DNA from 2 places in the Kitasatospora sp. NEAU-CNBT7 genome. Region 1 is predicted to be linked to the other one. Evidence: riboswitches for the same ligand, from Rfam matches in the RefSeq annotation. Region 1 holds a riboswitch; the other holds the start of a gene.

Region 1 (7,602 bases):
GCCGGGGTGTTCCAGATGTCGACAGGTCTCGACGAGCGGGCGGTGGTCGCGGACCGGGACGCCAAGTCGGTGTCGGTCGAGGACACCTTCGAGGTCGACCTGGCCGACCGGGACCGGATCATGCACGAGATCGACGTGCTGGCCGCGCGCTGCGTGGGCCGGCTGCGGGCGACCGGGCGGTCGGGCCGCACGGTGGTGCTCAAGGTCCGCCGCTTCGACTTCTCCACCCTGACCCGTTCGGAGACGCTGCGCGGGCCGACCGACGACCCGGAGGTGATCGCGTCCACCGCCAGACGGCTGGCGATGCAGGTGGACACCACCGGCGGGGTCCGGCTGCTCGGGGTGGGGGTCGCCCAGCTGGCGGACTACACCCAGGAGGACCTGTTCGCGCAGGCGGTCCGGGAGGCCGCCGAGGCCCAGGAGCGCGCCGAGGCCGAGGAACGGGCCGAGGCGCAGGGCGCCGGCCTGCACGCCGTGCCGCAGGTGGTCCGGGAGGCACCGGCCGCTGAGCCGGAGCCCGAGCCGGAGGCGGTGCGTCGCTGGTGGCCGGGCCAGGACGTGACGCACGAGGAGTACGGCCCGGGCTGGGTGCAGGGCAGCGGGGTGGGACGGGTGACGGTCCGGTTCGAGACCCCGGACAGCCCGCCCGGGCGGGTGCGCACCTTCTCCGTCGACGACCCGGCGCTGCAGCCCTCCGCCGCGCTGCCGCTGCGCTGAGCTGCGCCTGCGCCGGGCCGGCGCTGCGTCGAGCTTCGCCTGCGCTCACCCGCCGCTGCCGCGGCGCTGAACTGAGCGGTGGTGCCCCTGGTCGCGCTGCTGCTGGCCGGAACTGCGCGTGTGCCGAGCCGCCGCGCCCGGCTACGCCCGCGCTCACCCGACGCCGCGCCGCCGGGCGGGGTGCGGGTACGACGACGGCCCCGCACCCGTCCAGGTGCGGAGCCGTCGGTCGGCCGGGGCCGGGGTGGTCGCGATGCCCTCGTCGACCCACCGGGGCCCGGTCTCCTCGCGCCCCGTCCCGAGCGCGAGGGGGGACGCCTCGTCAGGCGTCGGTCTTGGCCAGCGCGGGGCTGGGGGCGGCCGCCTCGACGGGCGTGGTGGCCGGCTTGATGGTGCGGATGGCGAACGGGACGGCGGCGGCGATCAGGCACATCACGCCGGCGGTCCAGAACGCGTGCTTGTAGGCGTCCAGGGTGGGCAGCAGCACCGGGATCGGCAGGCCCTTGATGGTGTCGCCGGTCAGGATGGCGCCCATCACGGCGGTACCGACGGCGCCGCCGACGGTGCGCAGCACCGCGTTCATGCCGTTGGCGATGCCGCTCTGCTCGATCGGCACGGCGCCGTTGATGTAGGCCGGCATCGCGGCGTAGGCGAGGCCGACGCCGAGGCCGAACACGGCGGAGGCGGTGTAGATGTCGCCCTCGGCGCTGTGGCGGACGGCGAGGTAGACCATGGCGGCCGCGCCGAGCACGCCGCCGAGCACCAGCGGCAGGCGCGGGCCGCGGCGGGCGATCAGCAGGGCGCCGACGGGGGCGGCGACCATCGAGCCGACGGCGGACGGCAGCAGCATGACGCCGGCGTGCAGCACGGTGGCGGTGAAGCCGTAGTGGGCGAGCTTCTCCGGGGTCTGCGCGAAGTTGCTGATCACCAGGAAGGAGCCGTACATCCCGAAGCCGATGAGCAGGCCGGAGATGTTGGTGAAGGCGACGGCCGGGCGGGACATCATCTTCATGTCGACCAGCGGGTGGCTGACCTTGGTCTCGATGATGATCCAGACCAGGGCGACGACAGCGGCGACGGCGAACAGGCCGAGGGTCTTGTTGGAGGTCCAGCCCCAGTTGTTGCCCTGGCTGACGGCGACCAGCAGCGCGGAGAGCCAGCCGGCCAGGGTGAGCGCGCCGAGCGGGTCGGCGCCGCCCTCCTTGTCGACGACCGGGTCCTTGGGCACCCGCAGGGCGACCAGGGCGACCGCGATCAGACCGAAGATCAGGCCCATCCAGAAGATGGACTTGTAGCTCCAGTGCTCCAGCAGCAGGCCGGTGGCGACCAGGCCGAGGCCGCTGCCGACGCCCATCGAGGCGCTGATCGCCGCGACGCCGCCGGTGACCTTCTCCCGGGGGAGCTCGTCACGGACGATGCTGATGGCCAGCGGCAGCACGCCACCGCCGGCGCCCTGCAGGACGCGGGCGACGACCAGCCAGGTGAAGGAGTGGGTGCCGACGGCGAGCGCGGAACCGGCCACCAGGCCGGCCAGCGAGACCAGCAGCATCGGCTTGCGGCCCCGCAGGTCGCCGAAGCGGCCGAGCAGCGGGGTCAGGACGGCGGCCGAGAGCAGGTTGGCCGTCATCAGCCAGGTGATGTTGGAGCCGGAGACGTTCAGTTCCTTGGCCAGCGAGGGCAGGATCGGGACGACTGCGGTCTGCACCACGCTGAACGCCAGCATGGCCAGCACCAGGGCGGGGAGCACCCGGGCGCTGGTCGGCTTGTCGGCCGTGATGGTGGGCTGAGATGCCTCACTCACGGTTCTTCCTCCGGTTCTGGCTGCCCGAGCTCAGTGCTTCAGGCGAGAGATAGTGAATCGAATGAAGTAACCATGCCGCTGAATAGTTCACTGTGTCAAATATCGATCGCTGAAGCTTCGGCAGCGCGGAGGTCCCGCCCCCGCGGCGGCGGGGACGGGACCTCGGTGGCGGGCGGCCGGCGCGGACCGCGGCGGCTCAGGACGGCCGCAGCGGCTCCGGCCGCAGGGAGGGCTCGGCGGGCCGCTGCACCGGCCCGACCGGCGGCGGCACCGGAGGATTCGTGGCCGACGTGCTGTCGTGGATCTCCACCTGCTCGCGGCGCAGCTCCTCGCGGATCACCTCCTCCTCGGTGTACCGCTCCACCACCAGGCGCACCCGCTCGATCGGGGCCAGGTACTTGCGCACCACCGCCCGCTCCTCGCGCAGGGTCACCTCCTCCATCCCCTCGACGATCTCCTGCTCGCTGAGCGACGCCCGCTCCGCCTCGGTCACCGGCACCCGCTCCACCCGGACCCGCTCCCGGACCACCGGCACCTTGCGCTCCACCGGCTCGCTGGTCACGTACTTGCGCAGCCGCGCGGTCCCCAGCACGTGCCACTCGGTGGTGATGTCCAGCCGCTCCTCGCGGCAGGTGATCTCCACCGGCCCGCTCGGCGCGCTGGACGCCGGGCCCGCCGGCTGCTGCGCCGCGCCCGGCATCCTGGTGTCGCCCTGGGCGTCGTGGTGGTTGGACGGCTGCGGGGCCGCGGACTGCGGCGGGCCGTGCTGGGTGGTCGCCTGGTGGGCGGCCAGCGGGGAGCCGAGCTGCATGGTCGGCGGGTCCTCGGCGGGTGCCGCCTGCGGCGCCGGGGCCGGGGCGGAGGCCGGCGGCGCCATCGGGGCGGCGGCGTGCGGGGCGAACGGCGCGGCGTTGGTCGTGCCCGGCTCGGGCGCGGTCATCGTCTGCGGCGAGGAGGAGACCTTGCCGAAGTCCCGGTCCTTGCTGCGGTCGGCGGCCACGGCGGCGGCCGCCGCGGCCGAACCGTTGGTCGCCGACGGCGGCGGCGGGGTGCCGCCGCCCGCGTCCAGCCCGTAGTAGCGGTAGAGCTGCAACTCCTGCGCGGGCGAGAGGTGCTGGCCCACCCCGAAGTCCGGGGACTCCTTGATCAGCGACTTGTCGTACGGGACCCGCAACTCGTCGCCGGCGAACTCGCTGGTGGTCAGCGGGACGAAGGCGTCCCGGCCGAAGATCCCGGTCCGCACCGCAGCCCACTCGGGCTCCCCGGTCGCGTCGTCGAGATACACCTCGTCGACCGTACCGATCTTGTCACCGTTCCGGTCGACCGCCTTGTGTCCGATCAGGTCGCGCGGATCGATATCGGTCTGCACGCTGTCCTCCAGTCCGCCTGCTCCTGACCAGTCCGTCGGGGGGCGGTCGGAGGAGCTGGCCGCCCGCCACTTCACACGAAAAGCCATCAATCGGACGTGGGCGACCCGGGCGCCGCCGTCCGGGGAACGGCAGTGCGGACCGGCCGCCCCTGGCCCGTGATCCGCGGGAATCTCGCTGGTACCCTGGGCGGCGACCGCCGAGCCCGCTCGGGAGAGTCCCTGGGCCCGCCGCGGCGGGCGTCCAGGGCGCCGAAGGAGCAACTCCTCCCCGGAATCTCTCAGGCACCCGTACCGTGTGGGACAGGTCACTCTGGAAAGCAGGGCAGGACCGCCGGCGCGGGAGCCGACGGCACCACCCTCACCGACGGTGCAAGCCGACAGGTGGCCCTCCGGGCCGCCCGTGCGGGCGAAGCTCTCAGGTCCCGATGACAGAGGGGGAGGCCTGTCGGGTTCGTGCGCTCATGGTCCCCGCCGCCCAGCGGCGGTGCAGGCCGGTCGGCGCCCGCACCCCAGCCGGTCATCGACCAGGAGGCCTCGACCCCCATGAACGCCCAGCCGACCCACGGTCGCCGCAGCGACGCCACCCTCGCCGAACTCGAGCTGGCCAGCCCCTTCGAGACCCGCCACATCGGCCCCGACGCGGCCGCCCAGGAGAAGATGCTGGCCCACGTCGGCTACGCCTCCCTGGACGAGCTGTCCGACGCCGCCGTGCCCGACACCATCAAGAGCCTCACCGCGCTCGGCCTGCCGGCCGGCCGCAGCGAGGCCCAGGTGCTCGCCGAACTGCGCGAGCTGGCCGACCGCAACCAGGTCCTCACCTCGATGATCGGCCTCGGCTACTACGGCACCTTCACCCCGCCGGTGATCCTGCGCAACGTGCTGGAGAACCCGGCCTGGTACACCGCCTACACCCCGTACCAGCCGGAGATCTCCCAGGGCCGCCTGGAGGCGCTGCTCAACTTCCAGACCCTGGTCTCCGACCTGACCGGCCTGGACACCTCCGGCTCCTCGCTGCTCGACGAGGGCACCGCCGCCGCCGAGGCGATGGCGCTGGCCCGCCGGGTCACCAAGGTCAAGGGCGGTGTCTTCCTGATCGACGCCGACACCCTGCCGCAGACCGTCGCGGTGATCGAGACCCGCGCCGTGCCGACCGGCGTCGAGGTGGTCGTCGCCGACCTGTCCGACGGCATCCCGGCCGAGATCGCCGAGCGCGGCGTCTTCGGCGTGCTGCTCCAGTACCCCGGTGCCTCCGGCGCGGTCCGCGACCTCGCACCGCTGATCGAGCAGGCGCACGGCCTCGGCGCGGTCGTCGCGGTCGCCGCCGACCTGCTGGCGCTGACCCTGCTGAAGTCGCCGGGCGAGCTCGGCGCCGACATCGCCTGCGGCACCTCGCAGCGCTTCGGCGTGCCGATGGGCTTCGGCGGCCCGCACGCCGGCTACCTGGCCGTCCGCGCCCAGTACGCCCGCAACCTGCCCGGCCGCCTGGTCGGCGTCTCGGTCGACCGCGACGGCAACCGCGCCTACCGCCTGGCCCTGCAGACCCGCGAGCAGCACATCCGCCGCGAGAAGGCCACCAGCAACATCTGCACCGCCCAGGTGCTGCTCGCCGTGATGGCCTCCATGTACGCCGTCTACCACGGCCCCGACGGCCTGGCCGACATCGCCCGCCGCACCCACCGCTACGCCGCCGCCCTCGCCGAGGGCCTGACGGCCGGCGGCGTGGAGCTCGTCCACGGCGCGTTCTTCGACACCGTCACCGCCCGCGTCCCCGGCCGTGCCGCCGAGGTGGTCGCCGCCGCGGCCGAGGCCGGTGTCAACCTGTTCAAGGCCGGCGCCGACACCGTCTCGATCTCCTGCGACGAGACCACCACCCGCGAGCACCTGGCCGCCGTCTGGGCCGCCTTCGGCCTGAAGGACACCGAGGTCGCCGAGGCCGCCGACACGCTGCCCGCCGCCCTGCTGCGCGAGGACGAGTACCTCACCCACCCGGTCTTCCACAGCCACCGCTCCGAGACCGCCATGCTGCGCTACCTGCGCCGCCTGTCGGACCGCGACTACGCGCTGGACCGCGGCATGATCCCGCTGGGCTCCTGCACCATGAAGCTCAACGCGACCACCGAGATGGAGCCGGTGACCTGGCCCGAGTTCGGCCAGCTGCACCCCTTCGCCCCCGCCGAGCAGGTCCAGGGCTTCCTCAGCCTGATCCACGGCCTGGAGCAGCAGCTGGTCGAGGTGACCGGCTACGACGCCGTCTCCATCCAGCCCAACGCCGGCTCCCAGGGCGAGCTGGCCGGCCTGCTCGCCGTCCGCGCCTACCACCTGGCCAACGGTGACGCCCAGCGCGACGTCTGCCTGATCCCGTCCTCCGCGCACGGCACCAACGCCGCCTCCGCCGTGATGGCCGGCATGCGGGTCGTCGTGGTCAAGACGCTGGTCGACGGCGACGTGGACGTCGAGGACCTCAAGGCCAAGATCGAGCTCCACCGCGACCAGCTCTCGGTGCTGATGGTCACCTACCCGTCCACCCACGGCGTGTACGAGACCGAGATCACCCAGATCTGCGCCCTGGTGCACGAGGCCGGCGGCCAGGTGTACGTCGACGGCGCCAACCTGAACGCCCTGGTCGGCCTCGCCAAGCCGGGCAAGTTCGGCGCCGACGTCTCGCACCTGAACCTGCACAAGACCTTCTGCATCCCGCACGGCGGCGGCGGCCCCGGCGTCGGCCCGGTCGCGGTCCGCGAGCACCTCGCGCCGTACCTGCCCAACCACCCGCTGCAGGCGGAGGCGGGCCCGGCCACCGGTGTCGGCCCGATCTCGGCCGCCCCCTGGGGCTCGGCCGCGATCCTGCCGATCTCCTGGGCGTACGTGCGCCTGATGGGCGGCGAGGGCCTCAAGCGCGCCACCCAGGTCGCGGTGCTGAACGCCAACTACATCGCCAAGCGCCTGGCCCCGCACTACCCGGTGCTCTACACCGGCCCCGGCGGCCTGGTCGCGCACGAGTGCATCATCGACCTGCGTCCGCTCACCAAGGAGACGGGCGTCAGCGTCGACGACATCGCCAAGCGCCTGATCGACTACGGCTTCCACGCCCCGACCATGTCCTTCCCGGTGGCCGGCACGCTGATGATCGAGCCCACCGAGTCCGAGGACCTGCACGAGATCGACCGGTTCTGCGCCGCGATGATCGAGATCCGGGCGGAGATCGAGAAGGTCGGCTCGGGTGCCTGGCCCGCCGAGGACAACCCGCTGGCCAACGCCCCGCACACCGCCGCCACCATGGCCGGCGAGTGGGAGCACGCGTACTCGCGCCAGGAGGCGGTCTTCCCGGCCGGCGTCAACCCGGCCGACAAGTACTGGCCGCCGGTGAGCCGGATCGACGGCGCGTACGGCGACCGCAACCTGGTCTGCTCCTGCCCGCCGCTGGACGACTACGGCGTCTGATCCACCCAGGCCCGGGCCACCGCGTCCGGGCCGCCTGGCGGATCGGCAACGGAAGGGCCCCGGAGGATCACATCCTCCGGGGCCCTTTCCCGTGGTTCACCCGGCGGGGCAGCAGGGCCGCCGGGCAGCCGCTCAGGCGGCGAAGGCCAACGGGCGGTGCGGGGCGATCACCCGGCCGTCGGGCAGCAGCTCGCCGGTGTCCTCGAAGAGCAGGACGCCGTTGCACAGCAGGCTCCACCCCTGGTCCGGGTGGAGCGCGACGGGGACGGCCGCC
Region 2 (7,602 bases), on a different contig from region 1:
CCGTGCGCCAGGCTCAGGCCCAGGATGGTGTCGCCCGGCTGGATCAGCGCGAACATCGCGGCCGCGTTGGCCTGCGCGCCGGAGTGCGGCTGGACGTTGGCGTGCTCGGCGCCGAACAGCTCCTTGATCCGGTCGATCGCGATCTGCTCGACCACGTCGACGTGCTCGCAGCCGCCGTAGTAGCGCTTGCCGGGGTAGCCCTCGGCGTACTTGTTGGTCAGGACCGAGCCCTGGGCCTCCATGACCGCCACGGGGGCGAAGTTCTCGGAGGCGATCATTTCGAGGGTGGTCTGCTGGCGGTGCAGCTCGGCGTCGACCGCGGCGGCGATCTCCGGGTCGAGCGCGTGCAGGGACTGGTTGAGAACCGTCATGAGTGGGTCTTCCCGTGGGGCTGGGCGGTTACCTGAGGGGAAGGGGCCGTCCGCCGCGCTGCGGCCGGCCCCCTTTCACGCGGTGGGTCAGGCGCCGCTGGTGAACGCGGTGTAGGCCTCGGCGTCCAGCAGCTCGTCGGTCGCCTCGACCTTGAGCTTGAACAGCCAGGCACCCTCGAAGGGCTCGCCGTTGACCAGGGCCGGGTCGTCGATGACGGCCTGGTTGATCTCGACGATCTCGCCGGTGGCCGGCGAGTACAGGTCGCTGACCGACTTGGTGGACTCGAGCTCACCACAGGTCTCGCCGGCGGTCACGGTGTCGCCGACCTCCGGGAGCTGGACGTACACGATGTCGCCGAGCGCGTCGGCCGCGTGCTTGGTGATGCCGACGGTCGAGACGCCGTCAGCGTCGGCCGCGGTCAGCCACTCGTGCTCCTTGGTGTACTGCAGGTGCGTGGGGTTGCTCATGACGTCATTCTCCAGGATCGCAAGAGGGTAGGGCGAAGCAGTCCGCTGGGCGGACCGGCCTGTCGGGTTGGTGCGGGTCAGCGGGCGCGCTTGTAGAACGGCAGCGCGACGACCTCGACCGGCTCGTGCTTGCCGCGGACGTCGACCGCGACCGCGGTGCCCGGGGCGGCGTGCGCGGCGTCCACGTACGCGATGGCGATCGGCTTGCCCAAGGTGGGGGAGGGGGCGCCGGAGGTGATCCGGCCGATCGGGGTGCCCTCGGCGGAGACCACCGCGTACTCGGCGCGCGGCACCCGCTTGCCCTCGGAGACCAGGCCCACCAGCACCTGCGGCGGGGCGGTCCCGGCCGCGGCGGCGGCCCGCTCCAGCGCCTCGCGGCCGACGAAGCGGCCGTCGTTGGTGGTCTTGTCGAAGCGCACCACCCGGCCGAGGCCGGCGTCGAACGGGGTGAGGTCGGTGGACAGCTCGTGCCCGTACAGCGGCATGCCCGCCTCCAGCCGGAGGGTGTCGCGGCAGGACAGGCCGCAGGCCGCCAGGCCCTTGTCGGCGCCGGCCTTGCTGAGCTCCTGCCACAGGTGCTCGGCGTCCGCGGGGGCGCAGAAGATCTCGAAGCCGTCCTCGCCGGTGTAACCGGTGCGGGCCAGCCACACCTCGCGGCCGGCGACGGTGGCGGGCAGCAGCGCGTAGTACTTCAGCGCCGGCAGGTCGGCGTCGGTCAGCGAGGCCAGGATGCCGTTGGCCTCCGGGCCCTGGACGGCGAGCAGCGCGTAGGCGTCGCGGTCGTCGCGGACCTCGGCGTCGAAGCCGGCCGCCCGCTCGGTCAGCGCGTCCAGCACCACCTGGGCGTTGGAGGCGTTGGCGACCACCATGTACTCGGTCTCGCCGGTGCGGTAGACGATCAGGTCGTCGAGGATGCCGCCGTCCTCGCGGCAGATCATGGTGTAGCGGGCCCGCAGCACGCCGAGCGCGGAGATGAAGCCGACCAGCGCGTGGTCCAGCAGTTCGCCCGCCTGCGGGCCGCTGACGGTGATCTCACCCATGTGGGAGAGGTCGAAGAGCCCGGCCCGGGTGCGGACCGCGAGGTGCTCCTCGCGCTCGGAGCCGTAGCGCAGCGGCATGTCCCAGCCGGCGAAGTCGGTCATGGTGGCACCGAGCGAGCGGTGCAGCGCGTCGAGCGCGGTGTGGCGGAGGGACATGGCGGCGGGACTCCTTGGCTGGACACTCACGGAGCGCGCCCGCACCTGGATGCGGGCATGCGGGGGTGGAGTCTCCCCGTCTGTCGTCACAACCTGAGAGCTTCACCGCACACAAGAATGGCGGCTTGCACCGTGGGTGGGCGCACGGCGCGGCCGTGTCCACTTTCCAGATGTGCCTCGCCCGCGCGGTATGGGTGGCCTGAGAGATTCCGGGGAGGACTTGCTCCTTCGGCGCCGGCCCGTGCCGTGGAACGGCACTCCGGACTCTCCCGCGCGGGTTCGAGCGGCCAGTATGAAGTTCGATCGGGGTCATCATGGCATGCCTGCGGGGCCCTGCGGGAGGGGGGCCGGGCGATACGCTCTGCGGGACGGTTCTTCGGCCCGCGCACGGCGCGCGGCGCGCGGGCTCGCCCGGTCAGGGCGGAAGGGGCAGAGACGGATGGGGTACCCGGCGGGCGAGGCACGGCCTTGGACGGAGCCGGGCGCGGCTCCCGAGGGCGGGAGCTGGCCGGTCAACGAGCTGGAACAGGTGCTCACCGCGGCCCTGGGCGACCCGGGCGCCACGCCCCGGGTGATCGAGGTGCTGGCCCGCAGCCAGGTGTGGATCCCGCTGCCGGCCGGCGCCGACCAGCAGGGCCAGTCGCTGGACCTGCCGACCATCGAACTGGCCGGCGCGCCGTACGTGCCGGTCTTCTCCTCCCAGGAGGAGTTCCTGCGCCAGGCGCCCGGGATGGCCTTCGCCATCGCGCCGATGTGGGAGTTCGCCCGCGGCCTGCCGCTGGGGATCGGCATCGCGGTCAACCCCGAGGCGCCGGTCGGCATCCCGGTGCCGCCGGAGGGCGTCGGCGAGCTGCGGCGCGGCCCGCAGGGCGATCGGCCGGCGGACGGCGGCGTGCCCGAGGGGGCGCGGGTCGCCCTCAAGGAGCCCGAGCCGCACCAGGAGCCGTACGCCTTCCTGGCCGCCGCCGGATCCGAACTCGCGATGCTGCCAGAGGTGTTGACGGCCCGTCGGGCGCTGGCCAAGGTGGAGGGCGAGGCCACCCTGCTCTACCTGGGCATCCAGCTCGACCCCGCGCTGCCCGCCGACCCGGCCCGGGTGGGCGAGGCGCTCGGCCGGGCGCTCGGAACCGCCGCCCCGGCCTGGGGCGTCCACCTGGTGCTGCTGGACCTGGCCGCCGACCCGGTGGTCGACTGGCTGGTCACCCAGGTGCGGCCGTTCTACGTCCGCGCCTGAACGGCGGGCCCGGGGCCGGGCCCCGCGGGCGGCCCGCCGCGGCGGTGACCGTCCAGTAGGGGGACGGCGGTATGACGGCTGTCGGCCCTGCCCCATAGGGTTGCTGCCGACAGTCCGCGCGGCGGGGCCGCGGGGGCGACGGGACGGGCGAGAGCGAGGTGGGCGCGTGAGCGCGGGAGCGGCAGGCGGCGGCGCGCCGGGCCAGTGGGGCCAGGCGCGCCCCGGTGGTGACCCGGGGGCGATCGAGCGTGCCCTGGCCCAGGTCGCGCCCGAGCGGTACGAGGCCTACGAAGCGCTGTTGCGCGCGCTGGCCGAGGGCCAGGTCTGGATGCTGCTGTGGCACGGACAGCCCGGCAGCCCCGACGCCCAGTACGGGAACATGGACATCGGCGGTCTCGGCTACGCGCCCGCCGTCACCTCGCCGGGGCAGCTGAGCGCGAGCGGCTGGGCCCGGGGCCACGAGGCGATCTCCGGGCTGGAGATCGCCAACGCGCTCTACCGGACCCGCTGGGGCCTGTGGCTGGACCCGCACGTGCCCGGCGGCGGGGTCGGCGTGCCCTGGGCGGACCTGCGCCGGATCGCGGTGGGCCTGGACCGGCTCCCGGCCGGCCCGCTGCAGCTGGCCGAACCCCAGCTGGCCGTCCCGCAGTTCTACGCCCAGCTGGAGCACCAGGCGGCCGAGGTCAGGCCGCTGCGCTCGCTGCGGCAGGTCTGGGTGCGGCCCGCGCTCGGCGAGCCCTACCTGGCGATCGGCCTCGACCTGTACGACACCTCGCCGCCCGCGGTCGAGGCGGCCCGGGCGCTGGTCCAGCGCGCGGTGGCGCACCTGCCGGAGGGCACCTCGGTGTCGACGGTGATGCTGGCCGACGAGTTCGACCCGGTGGCGATGTGGCTGCTGGCCAACGCGCGTCCGTTCTACGACCGCGAGGCCCGGTTCGGCCCGCAGCAGGCGGCCCCGCAGCCGCCGTACCCGGGGTACGGCTATCCGCCCCCGCAGGGGCAGTCGGTGGCGGGCTGGCCGCAGCAGCCGTGGCAGGGCTACCCGGGCCGCTGAAATACGTTCGTATGCCATTTTCTGAGCACCCGTAGGCGTTTTCGCCCACGGGTGCTTCCTTTTGTCCCCCCGCGCCGACCTGGCAGTTTTCCGCCACTGGCGACCATCCGTCAGCGGGCGTCTTGACAGGCACGTAACACCTGTGTGAAGAGCGATATGCGGCGGAAACAGTCGTGCATGCAGGCAGATCACAGTTGGGCATCCTTCGGTTGTGAGGTCTGGCGCAAGGCTGTCCGAATGACACAGAGTGCTGCGCAATGCAGAGCGCGTAGCGAGCCCCACGAAGGCGAACGCGCAAGCTGAGAAACCTGATCGGCACGGGTCGCTTTCCGACCGGTACCACGCACCTCGCAACGACCCGGCGTACCGGCGCAGTTGACCGCCGCCCGTCCGGGACCGCAGTACCCCGGCATTTCAGCACCGCACCTTCAGCACCGCCGCACCGAGCCCGGCACCACCGCACCGACGCACCGTCACCAAGCATCAGTGGCGCATTCCGGCCCTTTCGAGCTCCTGGCCCCACCGGGCCGGGCAGGCCACGAACCGGCCGGAGACCGTGGGCCGGCCACCGTCGGCGAGGGGACCGAACTGACCATGACCACATCGAACGAGACCCTCGGCTCCGCACCCCAGGCCAAGCAGGAAACCGGCCCGGCGAAGCGGATCGAGGGCAGATCGCTCAGCCAGATCGCCTGGCTGCGCTTCAAGCGCGACAAGGCCGCCGTCGCCGGCGGCGTGGTCGTGATCCTGCTGGTGCTGCTCGCAGTGCTGGCCAAGCCGATCGAGGCGGTCTTCGGCCTCGACCCGAACGCCTTCCACCAGGACGCGCTGGACGCCAACCTCGGCGGCATCCCGTTCGGCGACTGGGGCGGCATGAGCTGGGAGCACCCGCTCGGTGTCGACGTCCAGTACGGACGCGACCTGCTGACCCGGGTCATCGAAGGCTCCTGGGTCTCGCTGCTGGTGGCCTTCGGTGCCACCATCCTGTCCAACGTCATCGGCACCGTGCTCGGCATCACCGCCGGCTACTACGGCGGCTGGGTGGACACCGTGATCAGCCGGCTGATGGACATGTTCCTGGCCTTCCCGCTGCTGCTGTTCGCGATCGCCATCTCGGCCTCGCTCAAGGACGGCGCGTTCGGGCTGCACGGCACCTCGCTGCACATCACGGTGCTGATCTTCGTGATCGGCTTCTTCAACTGGCCCTACATGGGCCGGATCGTGCGCGGTCAGACGCTCTCGCTGCGCGAGCGCGAGTTCGTCGACGCGGCCCGCAGCCTCGGCGCCCGCGGCCCGTTCATCCTCTTCAAGGAACTGCTGCCCAACCTGGTCGGTCCGATCCTGGTCTACTCGACCCTGCTGATCCCGACCAACATCCTCTTCGAGGCCGGCCTGAGCTTCCTCGGCGTCGGCATCGAGCCGCCACAGGCCTCCTGGGGCGGCATGTTGAGCAACGCGATCGACTACTACCAGGTGGACCCGCAGTACCTGATGGTCCCCGGCCTGGCGATCTTCGTCACCGTGCTCGCTTTCAACCTGTTGGGCGACGGGCTCCGTGACGCCCTCGACCCCAAGAACAACTGACGTAGCCGTCAGGGATTTCCACCGTCATCGCTCATCCTCCAAGGGGTTGATCTCAGCTATGCGCAGGTCCCGTACCGCCGCGCTGACCGCGCTCGCCGCGGCCGTGGCGCTGACCCTCACCGGCTGCTCCAGCAGCAAGGGCAGCACCGACGGCGCCACCAAGGGCGGCTCCGTCGCCGGCGCCGACGCCGCGACGAAGAACATCGTGAACGCCTCGGACACCAAGGGCGGCACGGTCGTCTACGAGCACTCCGACGTGCCGGACTCCTTCGACCCGGGCAACACGTACTACGCGTACATGTACAACTTCTCGCGTCTGTACGGCCGTCCGCTGACCACCTTCCAGCCCGCCGCCGGCGAGGCCGGCAACAAGCTGGTCCCGGACCTGGCCGAGTCGCTGGGCCAGGTCAGCCCGGACGGTCTGACCTGGACCTACAAGCTGCGGGCCGGCATCAAGTACGACGACGGCACCGCGGTCACCTCCAAGGACGTCAAGTACGCGGTGGAGCGCTCCAACTTCGCGCCCGACGTGCTGTCCAACGGTCCGACGTACTTCCACGACCTGCTCAAGGACAACGACACCCCGTACGCGGGTCCGTACAAGGACAAGACCGGTGACCTGAAGTCCATCGAGACTCCGGACGACACCACCATCGTCTTCCACCTGAAGCAGCCGTTCGCCGACTTCGACTACCTGGTCAGCGCCCCGCAGACGGTCCCGGTGCCGCAGGCCAAGGACACCGGCGCGGACTACGTCAAGCACATCGCCTCCACCGGCAGCTACAAGTTCCAGAGCTACGAGGACGGCAAGGAGGTCGTGCTGGTCCCGAACACCAACTGGGACCCGAAGACCGACCCGATCCGCAAGCAGCTCGCCGACAAGATCCAGGTCAAGCTGAAGATCGCGCAGTCGACCATCGACCAGGACCTGCTGGCCGGAAACGCCCAGGTCGACCTGGCCGGCAAGGGCGTCGACCCGCAGACCCAGGCCAAGCTGCTGCTGGACCCCAAGCTCAAGGCGCAGACCGACAACACCTACGGTGGCCGTCTGGTCTACACCGCGATCAACACCAAGGTCGCGCCGTTCGACAACATCGACTGCCGCAAGGCCGTCCAGTACGCGATCGACAAGGTCTCGGTGCAGACCGCGATCGGCGGTCCGATCCGCGGTGACATCGCCTCCACGGTGCTCCCGCCGGACATCCCGGGCTACCAGAAGTCGGACCCGTACGCGACCGAGGGCAACAAGGGTGACGAGGCCAAGGCCAAGGACGCCCTGAAGGCCTGCGGCAAGCCGGACGGCTTCAAGACCAGCATCATGGCCCGCCAGGACCGCTCGACCGAGGTCGCCTCGGCCACCGCGATCCAGGCGGCGCTGAAGAAGGTCGGCATCGACGTCGAGATCCAGCAGTTCCCGCAGGGCAAGTACTTCTCGGACTTCGCGGGCGTGCCGGAGTACACCGACAGCCACAACACCGGTCTGATCATGATGCAGTGGGGCGCCGACTGGCCGACCGGCTACGGCTTCCTGCAGCAGGTGGTGGACGGCCGGGCGATCAAGAAGTCCGGCAACACCAACCTCTCGCAGCTGAACGACCCGTCGATCAACAAGCTGCTGGACGACGCGATCGCCAACCCGGACCGGGCCGCCCGCGAGAAGATCTACGGCGAGATCGACAAGAAGACCATGGACGC

Evidence for each region. A riboswitch is a leader RNA that binds a small molecule or an ion and turns the genes downstream of it on or off. The one in region 1 is predicted to bind glycine.
Region 2: it holds a riboswitch for glycine, as region 1 does, so the genes downstream of both, gcvT (glycine cleavage system aminomethyltransferase GcvT) here and gcvP (aminomethyl-transferring glycine dehydrogenase) in region 1, are expected to answer to the same signal.

What each region holds. Positions count from the first base shown of each region.
Region 1 is NZ_JBXQQB010000029.1:11,632-19,233, forward strand. Features, by position in the region: gene AC2TEW_RS29450 (DNA polymerase IV) at 1-717, shown strand, start outside; gene AC2TEW_RS29455 (MFS transporter) at 1,040-2,518, opposite strand; gene AC2TEW_RS29460 (YsnF/AvaK domain-containing protein) at 2,715-3,458, opposite strand; partial or broken gene AC2TEW_RS29465 (PRC-barrel domain-containing protein) at 3,462-3,887, opposite strand; glycine riboswitch at 4,086-4,191, shown strand; gene gcvP (aminomethyl-transferring glycine dehydrogenase) at 4,431-7,328, shown strand; gene AC2TEW_RS29475 (DUF5999 family protein) at 7,461-7,602, opposite strand, start outside.
Region 2 is NZ_JBXQQB010000007.1:41,577-49,178, reverse strand. Features, by position in the region: gene glyA (serine hydroxymethyltransferase) at 1-371, opposite strand, end outside; gene gcvH (glycine cleavage system protein GcvH) at 459-839, opposite strand; gene gcvT (glycine cleavage system aminomethyltransferase GcvT) at 917-2,035, opposite strand; glycine riboswitch at 2,212-2,317, opposite strand; gene AC2TEW_RS11885 (enhanced serine sensitivity protein SseB C-terminal domain-containing protein) at 2,475-3,269, shown strand; gene AC2TEW_RS11880 (enhanced serine sensitivity protein SseB C-terminal domain-containing protein) at 3,436-4,323, shown strand; gene AC2TEW_RS11875 (ABC transporter permease) at 4,918-5,907, shown strand; gene AC2TEW_RS11870 (ABC transporter substrate-binding protein) at 5,966-7,602, shown strand, end outside.